3 regions of the Telluria sp. LT1R51-2 genome follow, and region 3 is predicted to be linked to each of the others. Evidence: riboswitches for the same ligand, from Rfam matches in the RefSeq annotation. Region 3 holds a riboswitch; each other region holds the start of a gene.
The links. A riboswitch is a leader RNA that binds a small molecule or an ion and turns the genes downstream of it on or off. The one in region 3 is predicted to bind cobalamin.
Positions count from the first base shown of each region.

Region 1: another riboswitch for cobalamin. It lies ahead of AC56LH_RS03580 (TonB-dependent receptor); the one in region 3 lies ahead of AC56LH_RS22540 (TonB-dependent receptor domain-containing protein).
Region 2: another riboswitch for cobalamin. It lies ahead of AC56LH_RS22105 (cobaltochelatase subunit CobN); the one in region 3 lies ahead of AC56LH_RS22540 (TonB-dependent receptor domain-containing protein).

Region 1 is NZ_JCASIM010000001.1:806,361-809,634, reverse strand. Features, by position in the region: gene AC56LH_RS03580 (TonB-dependent receptor) at 1-1,925, opposite strand, end outside; cobalamin riboswitch at 1,994-2,234, opposite strand; gene ylqF (ribosome biogenesis GTPase YlqF) at 2,259-3,206, opposite strand.
Region 2 is NZ_JCASIM010000002.1:874,218-877,491, forward strand. Features, by position in the region: gene kynU (kynureninase) at 1-835, opposite strand, end outside; cobalamin riboswitch at 1,108-1,326, shown strand; gene AC56LH_RS22105 (cobaltochelatase subunit CobN) at 1,505-3,274, shown strand, end outside.
Region 3 is NZ_JCASIM010000003.1:9,047-12,320, reverse strand. Features, by position in the region: gene cobT (nicotinate-nucleotide--dimethylbenzimidazole phosphoribosyltransferase) at 1-12, shown strand, start outside; gene AC56LH_RS22550 (adenosylcobinamide-GDP ribazoletransferase) at 9-791, shown strand; gene AC56LH_RS22545 (histidine phosphatase family protein) at 791-1,333, shown strand; cobalamin riboswitch at 1,354-1,589, shown strand; gene AC56LH_RS22540 (TonB-dependent receptor domain-containing protein) at 1,655-3,274, shown strand, end outside.

The sequences.
Region 1 (3,274 bases), on a different contig from region 3:
CGGCCATCGCTCGGGTAAATCCCGGCGCGGCAGCTGAACGCGTAGCTGTAATGCTGGCGATCGAGCAGGTTCAGGCCCGATACCGACGCTTCCCATGGGCCAAAGCGGCGCGCATAACGGGCGTCGACCGTGGTGTACGACGGCACGCGTGCGTCACAGCTGTTGGCAAAGTCGTCGCCAAAACGCTGGCTGGCCACCCACTGCGCGCCGACATCGGCGGTCTGGCCATTGCCTGGCGTCCAGGCCAGGCGCGTCGTCACGACGTGTTTCGGCACCAGCACCATCTCGCGGCCGGCATTCGGGCCATCACGGAACTCGGATTGCACGTACTGCCAGGCGCCCGTCAGCCGCAGGTTGTTCGCCAACAGCGCGTTGCCTTCAACCTCTACACCCTGGCGTCGGGTCGGGTCGAGATTGGTGTTGATGCCAAAGCCGCCGGCCAGCGTCGGATCGAAGAAGATTTCGTTCGTCAGGCGGTGACGGAACACGCGCGCCGTGGCCTTGCGCGCATCGTTGCCAAAGGCGACGCCCAGTTCCAGGTCGCGCGAGGTTTGCGGGGCCAGCACGCCAGGGCTAGAGCGGAATGAGTTTTCATCGATGTTGGCGATGCGGTAGCTGCGGCCGGCCTTGGCGAACACGGTTACTTCGCGCGCGACGTCGAAGCTGCCTTCGACGGTGAACGCGTTGACCGACTGCTCGGTGTCTTCCGGCTCGACAAAGGCGAGCGGGTCGGCGTAGTCCTTGTCGAAACGTTCATGGCGCGCGCCGACGGCCAGGCGCGCATTGTGCGGCGCGTTCCAGGTCAGCTCGTCACGCACGTAGATCGCCTTGGACTCCTGTTTGGCGTCGCCGGCCGAGAAGCTCGACGTCACCTGGCGGTCCCAGCGGGTCAGGTCGATCCCGGTGACAAATTCGTTGCGCTTGTCGCCGAGCATGGCGGTGTGGCGCAGACGTGGCGAGAACTGGGTCTGATCGGCCTGGTAGCGCGAGGCCGATGGGAAGCCCGAGAACACATACGTCGAACCGACATCGCGCTCGCGGTGCGACAGCTCGGCCGCCAGTTCGATGGCGCCGATGCGGTGTTCGACGAAGGCGCTGACACGGTCGGTGTCGAGCGAGCCGAAGTCGTCCGGCGTGTTGCTCTGGGTCGGGATCGACTGGAATTGCGCGTCCGTCAGCGAACCCGGAAAACGCGCGTCCGAACGCGAGCTCTCGAAGCGCAGGCCGGCACGGCCGTTCGCGCCATACGCATATTGCACGCCGCCGCTGAAGCTCGTCTGCTCGTACCGGTTGTTGTCGCGGTAGTTGTCGGTGCGGCGATCGGTCACGGCGGCGTCGAACGACCAGGGGCCGGCGCCGTGCGCGATCGAGGCGCGCAGGTCGCGGGCATCGAAGCGCCCGGCCTCGGCAAACAGCGAACCGCGCGTACCGCTGCCCGATGGACGGCGGGTGAAGATCTGGATCACGCCTGCCGTGGCGCCGTCGCCGTACAGCACGCTGCTGCCGCCGCGCGTGATCTCGATGCGCTCGACCGTATCGATCGAAATACTCGACAGCACAGTATTGGCCAGCTCGTTTTCATTCAGGCGCACGCCGTCGACCATCACTACCACGTTCTGCGCGCTGTTGGTGCCAAAACCCCGCAGGTCCAGGCTGAAGTCGGGCGAGCCGTCCAGGCTTTGGCGACCGAAGACGCCGCCGATCTTGCGGATCGCCGCATTCACGTCGGCCACGCCGGAGGTGCGGATCTGGTCCGCCGTGATCACGGTGGCGCCGATCGGCGTGGCGGTGGCCGGGAAACGGGCGGCGGTGACGACGACCGGCGCCAGCGTTTCTTGTGCGGTGGCGATGGTGGCAAAGGTGGACACGGCGAAGGCGCACGCCACAACGAGGGGCGCGCGGCGCGCAGGAGCTGCAAAAGTCATGATGAATGTGGTCTCGGTAAAGGGCGCCCTGCTGCGTCCCCGCAGCCCGGCGTCGAAGGAAGCGCGTGGCGCTTCCACCTGTCCTGGCCGGTATCCGGGCTGGCAAGCGGGACGCCCTCACCTTCCTGTCGTGCGGAAAGTGGTTATCGAGATTGTCTGCCACGGCGCAGGATGTGCGAACGCGGCGCTTGTCGACCGTTGCGGGGGCAGCACACTTCCAGGCCGGCTCGTGGCGCAGGCCTGTCGTGTTTCCCGTTTAACTTCGCGCGCCGGAATGCGCACGAGAGCACCAAAACGGCGCGATTATACCGTGTCGGCACGCGCCCTGGCAGGTCAGCTGCCCCGCTTGCCGCGCGACTGCTCTTCGAGCTTGGCGGCCAGCTTCTCGGCGGCCAGGCGGGCTTTCTCGGCCACTTCAGCCGCGTGCAGCGCCAGGCTGGTCGCGCGCGAATCCGGCGTTTCCAGGCTGATGCGGCCCAAGGCGCCCTGGCGGTAATCCTGCAGCAGCGAGTGCGCGGCCTTTTCGTAGTCGTACTCGCCGCCGCGCACGCGGAAGCCCCTGCGCATCGCGACGCCTTCGATCACGCCCACACCATCCATGCCCTCGGTCTTCAGGCCATAGCGCGCGGTGAGCAGGTGCGGGTAGCGCTGCAGCAGCAGCTCACCCAGGTATTCCGCCACTTCTTCTTCGACCAGCGCATTGGTACCGATGGCGTGGCTCGCTGCCAGCATCAGGCCATCGGTGGCCATGGCGATCTTTGGCCACAGCATGCCGGGCGTGTCGACCAGCACCACGTTCTTGTTCAGGTACAGGCGCTGCTGGACCTTGGTCACGGCTGGCTCGTCGCCCACCTTGGCCACGCGTTTTTTCAGCAGCGCATTCATCAACGTCGACTTGCCGACGTTGGGAATGCCCATGATCATGATGCGCAGCGGTTTGGTCGGCACGCCGCGGTGCGGCGCCAGCGACAGGGCCAGATCGGGGATGCGGGCGACGTCGGCCGGTTTCTTGGTCGTCATCGGGTAGGCCGTGACGCCATCCTGCGCATCGTAATAGGCTTTCCAGGCGGCGGTGGCGACCGGATCGGCCAGGTCGATCTTGTTCAGGATCTTGAGGCTGGGACGCTGGCGGAATTTGCGCAGCTGGTCCACCAGTGGGTTGCAGCTCGCCTCGGGCAGGCGTGCATCGAGGACTTCGATCACCAGATCGATGTTCTCCATCTGCTCGGCCGCTTCCTTCTTGGCCGCGTTCATGTGGCCCGGGAACCATTGTATCGACATGCTGTTGCTTTCTTTATCTTTCGTTCAAGGTGCTATTTTACGCTGGTGGCGCGCCCTGGCGTCGCGAA
Region 2 (3,274 bases), on a different contig from region 3:
CCACCGGCGCGAACGCCGGCTGCATTGCGAACGGCTGGCGGTGCGCCCACCAGCCTGTGAGCGGCTGCGTGAATTGCGCGTGGTGGCGCTGCGGCACCCAGATGAACGCGGGCGCGCCCGGCCCGCCGTTGAGGAATTTATAGGTGCAGCCCACCGCGAAGTCGGCCTGCGCGCCATTCAGGTCGACTTCCACTGCGCCAGCCGAATGGGCCAGGTCCCAGATCGCCATCGCGCCGGCGGCGTGGATCTGCGCCGTGATCGTCTTCATGTCGAGCATGCGCCCGGTCCGGTAGTTCACGTGCGTGAGCATCACGACCGCCACCTGTGCGCCGGCATCGCCTTCGAGGGCGGCCGGCAGGTCGGCCCAGCTGTCGAGCAGGCGCAGCTCGTAGCCGCGTTCGAGCCAGCCGATCAGGCCTTCGGCCATGTAGATATCGCTCGGGAAGTTGTCGCGCTCGGTGAGGATGATGCGGCGGGCGGCGTGCGCCGGCGCGTCGGCCTGCATTTTCAGTGACGCAGCCAGCGCCTTGAACAGGTTCACCGAGGTCGAGTCGGTGACCACCACTTCATCGACCGCAGCGCCGATCAGCGGCGCGATCAGGGTGCCCAGGCGCTGCGGCAGGTCGTACCAGCCGGCCGTGTTCCAGCTGCGGATCAGGTCATTGCCCCATTCGGCGGCGATCACGTCCTGCGCGCGTTGCAGGGCCGCGCGGGGGCGGGCGCCGAGCGAATTGCCGTCGAGGTAAATCACGCCGTCCGGCAGCGCAAAGGCATTGCGCTGGGGAGCCAGCGGATCGGCCGCGTCGAGGGCCAGGCAGTCTTGTCGTGTGATCATGTGAACGGTCGCGAAGAAGGAGTGGGTGCCGGCCTGGCCGGACGATACCGCCATTCTAGGCTAGGGAAGCACTGATTTATTCTGGGGGATGGAATTGGCTGCGGAAAAAGCCGCCATGCAAGGCGCAAATCGCAGCAATAGCGAGCTATTGCGAGAATTTGCAACGCCGCAAGGTGGCTATTTTCCGTGCCAAGTCCGCCTCCATGAATTAATCAGTGCTTCCCTAGAGGCCAAAGAATGCGGTGACAGTGGCGCACCCTGGCTGTAGAATCGCGCCCAATCAAGTGAATGGTGCCGTCCTGCTCGTCTGCAGGAAGGTGAAACGGGAAGCCGGTGACGTGTGCGAATCCATCGCACGCCAGTCCGGCGCAGCCCCCGCTGCTGTATGCCTGACGACCCTCGTCGAACGCCACTGTGCCCCGTGCACGGGAAGGCAGGACCCGGGAAGGATGACGGCAAGCCAGAAGACCGGCCTTCACGATGCATTGCGTACGTCCCGGGGTGTGGGCGTGCCGGTTGGTAGTTCGTCGTTCCTTCTGTGTTGCCAATGCGCTCGCGCAGGCGTTCGCACGTACGCGTGCGCATGGCTTGTTGCGTCCAGCGTGGAAGGAAGACGTCTGCCCGTTGTCATGCGCGCTGATGGCGCGCAGCTGAAAGGTCGACGTTCACATGAACACTGCTTCGCTTGCCCGCGCCTGTACTGCGCTGGTGCTTTTGCTCGCGTCCCTGCTCGCCTGCGCCCACAGCCACGCCGCCACCATGTTCGCCGTGGTCACCGAGCGCGCCGCGCCGGGCGCGATCGAGGCTGCCCACCGCCACCTGGCCAGCCACCCGCGCGACCGGATTCAGTTACGCACGCCGGCCCAGTTGATGGCCGCCAGCGAACGCGAGGTGGGCCAGTGGATCGCCGGCGCCGACACGGTGCTGGCAGTGTCCCTGTTCGGCGATCCGGCGCGCCGCATGAAGGATGCGCTGGCGCGTCACGCAAAACCAGGCACCGCGGTGCTGGCCTTCAATGGCGAAGCAAGCCTGAACCTGATGACGCGCGCGGCGCACGGCAGCCTGGCCGGTTTCGCGCCCGAGCTGCTGCGCGAACTCGCAGCCGAAGCCCCGGCGCCTGCCGCGCTGCAGGCGGCAGAGGCCAATCCCGCCGCCCGCCACTGGCTCGCGGCGCGGCGCGTCTGGCAAGCGGGCGGCGTGGACAACACCACCGCCCTCATCGCCAACCTGCTGCATCCATCGACAGCCCTGGGCGCGCCGCTGCCCGAGCCGACACTGCGCCTGCGCGTCGGCCAGAACGAGCTGCAGGATGCCGCGGCCTGGGGCAACGCCGCCAAGCTGGGTCTGAACGACCGCCCGACCGTCGTCGTGCTCGACCTGGCGAACATGGATGGGATGGTGCCGGCTGCGCTGTGCCGTCGTATCGAAGAACAGGGCCAGGCCTGCGTGCAGCTGCTCACACGCTGGGGCGGCGCCTCGCGCGAAGCGCTGGTGCGCCTGCCCGAGCTGATCGCGCCAGCGAAGCCCGCGGCGCTGGTGGTGCTGCAGGACTTCGTCGTCGGCGCCGCCGAAGGCCGCGAAGTCGTCAGCGAAGCCTTCAAGCGCCTCGATATTCCCGTGTTCAAGGCGATCCGCCTGTCGGACCGCACCGCCATGCAATGGCAGCTCTCGCCCGACGGCCTGCCGCCGGACTCGGTCCAGTACCGCGTCGCGCTGCCCGAGCTGCAGGGCATCGGCCAGCCGATGGTGGTGGCGGCGCTGGGCCAGTCGCAGCGCGATCGCCTGACCGGCATCGAGAACCGCCCGCCGGTGCTGCTGCCGGCCGAAGTCGATCGCATGACGGCGCGCGTGAGCCGCTGGCTGGCGCTGCGTGCCAAGCGCAATGCCGACAAGCGTGTCGCGATGGTCTATTACAACCACCCGCCGGGCCGCCAGAATATCGGCGCCGACAACCTGAATGTGCCGGCGTCACTGTTCGACATGCTGCATGCGCTGAAAGCCGCCGGCTACACGGTCGGCGATCTGCCGGCCACGCCCGAAGCGCTGCTCGACATGATCATGGCGCACGGCGTGAACCTGCCCGAAGACCGCGCCGCGCTGCGCGAGATGAGCGCCACCGTCAATAGCGTCAGCGCGGCCGACTACGCGCGCTGGTTCGCGACGCTTGCACCGCGCGTGCAAGGCGAGATGAAGGACGGCATGCTGGGCCGCCTGCATGCCGACGTGCTGGTCGCCGAAGCGCAGGGCGAGCGCGCGCCGGGCCGCAAGCAGGCCGAGACGATCATCAAGGAATTGCTGCACCTGGTCGAAGGTGTCGACCATCCGCAGCGCGTCCAGGCCACACGCGACCTGCATGCGCTCGAAGACGGCTACCGCGCCTGTCTCGATGACAGTAAACCCAGTCCGTGCAAGGCGCTCGCACCACTGTATCGCCGCCTG
Region 3 (3,274 bases):
CACGCGGAATGATCCATCAACTGCGCCTGTTCTTCATTGCGCTGCAGTTTTTCACGCGGATCCCGATCCCGCGCTGGGTCGGCTTCGAGCCGGCCTGGCTCAATCACGCGTCGCGCTACTTCCCGCTGGTGGGCGTGGTGGTGGGTGCGATCGGGGCGGCCGTCTACGTCATCGCCGCGCACTGGCTGCCAGCGCCAGTGGCCGCCGTGCTTTCCACCGCCGTGACGATCTACCTCACCGGCGCCTTCCACGAAGACGGCTTCGCCGACACCTGCGATGGCCTGGGCGGCGGCATGACGAAAGAACGCGCGCTCGAGATCATGAAGGATTCACGCGTCGGTGCGTATGGTGCGATCGGCATCGTCTGCATGCTGGGCGCGAAGCTGGCCGCACTCGCCACGCTGCCACCCTTGACTGCTGTCGGCGCCCTGCTGCTGGCGCACCCGCTTTCGCGCCTGGCCGCCACATCCCTGATCTGGCAGATGGAATACGCCCGCGCCGAAGGCAAGGCCAAGCCGCTGGCCGTGCGCATGAGCAGCGCCGAATTCGGGATTGCAACGCTCACGGTGCTCGTGCCAGCAATCGTGCTGCTGGCCGTTGGCCTGCTCGACCTGGCCGCGATTGGCGCCGCGCTGTTTTCGGCCTTGCTGGCCACGCGCTGGCTGGCCCATAAATTCACGCGCCGGCTGCAGGGCTACACGGGCGACTGCCTTGGCGCCGTGCAGCAGTTGGCCGAAGTGGCCATCTACATCGCGGTGCTGGCCACGCTCGGCCGCGGCGCGCTGGCCTGATGCGCCTGTACCTCGTACGCCACCCGAAACCGGCCGTGCCGGCAGGGTACTGCTATGGCCGCACCGACCTGCCGGCGCAGGACACTGAGACTGCGCGCGTGCTGGCGGCGCTGCATCATCAGAACCTGCCCGGCGCCATGCCGGTCTGCGCCAGCCCGTTGCAACGCAGCGCCGTGCTGGCGCAGCAGCTGTCAAGCGCACCCACGTTCGACGCACGCCTGGCCGAGATGGACTTTGGCGCGTGGGAGCTGCGCCACTGGGATGACATCACGCGGGACGAGATCGATGCCTGGAACGCCGACCTGCTTCACTACCGCCCGGGCGGCGGCGAAAACGTCATGCAGGTCGCCGTGCGCGTGGCCGAGTTTCGCGCCGACATCCAGCGCGCAGGGCACGCCGAGGCACTCGTCATCTGCCACGCCGGCACCATGCGCCTGCTGCACGCCATGTCCGGCGGCGGTACATTGGAGGATGCTGCGCTGCGTGCGGCATCGACACCACACCAGATCGGCTATGGCGAAGTCATGGTGCTGGAAATATGACAATGCCCGGTTCAACCACCTTATAATGAGCGCGTTTTGGTGCTCGCACCTGCGTTCGCAGGTGCAGTTAAACGGGAAACACGAAGCCCTTCACACGGCCAACGCGTGCTGCCCCCGCAACGGTAAGCAAGTGCTGCAGCCTCTCATCGGATCCTGCGGCAAACCGCCCCCTCATACCACTGTGCTTTTCTGAGCATGGGAAGGTCGGACGGCCATACTTGTCAGCCCGGATACCGGCCAAAAGGTGGATACGCGCACAGCGCGATCCTTTGAATCCAGCCCACGGGGACGTCGGCGGGATGCCTTTGATAAGAACCACTCATGAATTTTCCAGTAAGCCGGCAAGCGGCCGCTGTGTCGCTCGCACTCGCCCTCATCTCGTCCACCGCCATCGCCGAAGTCGCTGACACCGTCGTCGTCACCGCCACCCGCACGCCGCAACCCGCTGCGGACCTGATCGCCGACACCACCGTCATCAACGCCGAAGAGATCGCGCGCTCGGGCGCCGGCTCGGTGGCCGACATCCTGCAGCGCCAGCGTGGCATCGAGATCACCCGCAACGGCCCGGCCGGCACCGCCACCAGCGTCTACGTGCGCGGCGCGAACGCCAACCAGATCGTCGTGCTGCTCGACGGCGTGCGCATCGCCTCGGGCACGACCGGCACCGCCAGCTGGAATGCCATCCCGCTGGGCGCCATCGACCGCATCGAAATCGTCTACGGTCCACTGAGCACGCTGTACGGCGCCGATGCCATCGGCGGCGTGATCCAGATCTTCACGCGCAAGGGCGAAGGCGCACCTGTCGTCACCGCTTCGGTCGGCGCGGGCAGCAACGCGACGCTGCAGGGCGACGCAGGCATCTTCGGCAGCAGCGGTGGCCCGAATGCCATCAACTATGCCTTCGGCGCCGGCTACGAAGAGTCGGATGGCTTCTCGTCCACGCGGCCCGGTGCGTCGGGCTACAACGCGGACGAAGACGGCTACCGCCGCCGCAACGCCAATGGTCGTGTGTCGATGGCGCTCGCGCCGGGTCACGAGATCGGCGCCCAGTTCCTGGCCAGTCGCACGTACAGCCAGTACGACGCCAGTGGTTCCGGCAGCTACGATGTGCACAGCGACACGGACCTGAACACCGCCGCCGTCTACATGAACAACCAGATCCTGCCGAACTGGCGCAGCACCATGCAGTACGCGCGTTCGGAAGACAAGTCGGGCAGCTTCAGCAACGCCACGGCCAGCGGCGCCAGCCAGGTCGACACCAAGCAGAACGAATTCTCGTGGCAGAACAACGTCGCCATTGGCCAGGACACGCTGCAGCTGCTGTTCAACCACCGCAAGGAAGAAGTGGCGTCGATGCGCAAGACACGCATCACCAATTCATATGCAGCGGCGTATTCGGCCAAGCGCGCCAATCACCTGTTCGATGTCAGCGCGCGCCAGGACCGCTCGGTCTACGGCAGCCAGAACACCGGCGCTGCAGGCTACGGCTACGAATTCGGCAACGGCCTGCGCGCCACCGCCAGCATCGGCACGAGCTTCCGCGCCCCGACGTTCAACGAGTTGTACTTCCCGAACTACGGCCTGGAGACGAACAAGCCGGAAAAAGGCCGCAACCGTGAAGTGGGCCTGCGCTACGACGGCAATGGCTACAAGCTCGACGCCACGTACTTCCACAACCGCCTGACCGACATGATCGTATCAAGCACGCCCTGCCCGGATGGTATAAACCGCAGCTGCGCCTACAACGTCAACGAAGCAACGCTCGAAGGCTTCTCGCTGGCCGGCAGCACGCGCCTGATGGACGTGAACCTGCGCGCCAGCCTCGATTGGCAGGATCCGCGTGACGACACCACCGGCCGCCAGCTGGCGCGCCGCGCGAAGAAGCACGCCAACTTCGCGGCCGACTACGTGATGGGCCAGTTAAAGAGCGGCGCCGAGCTG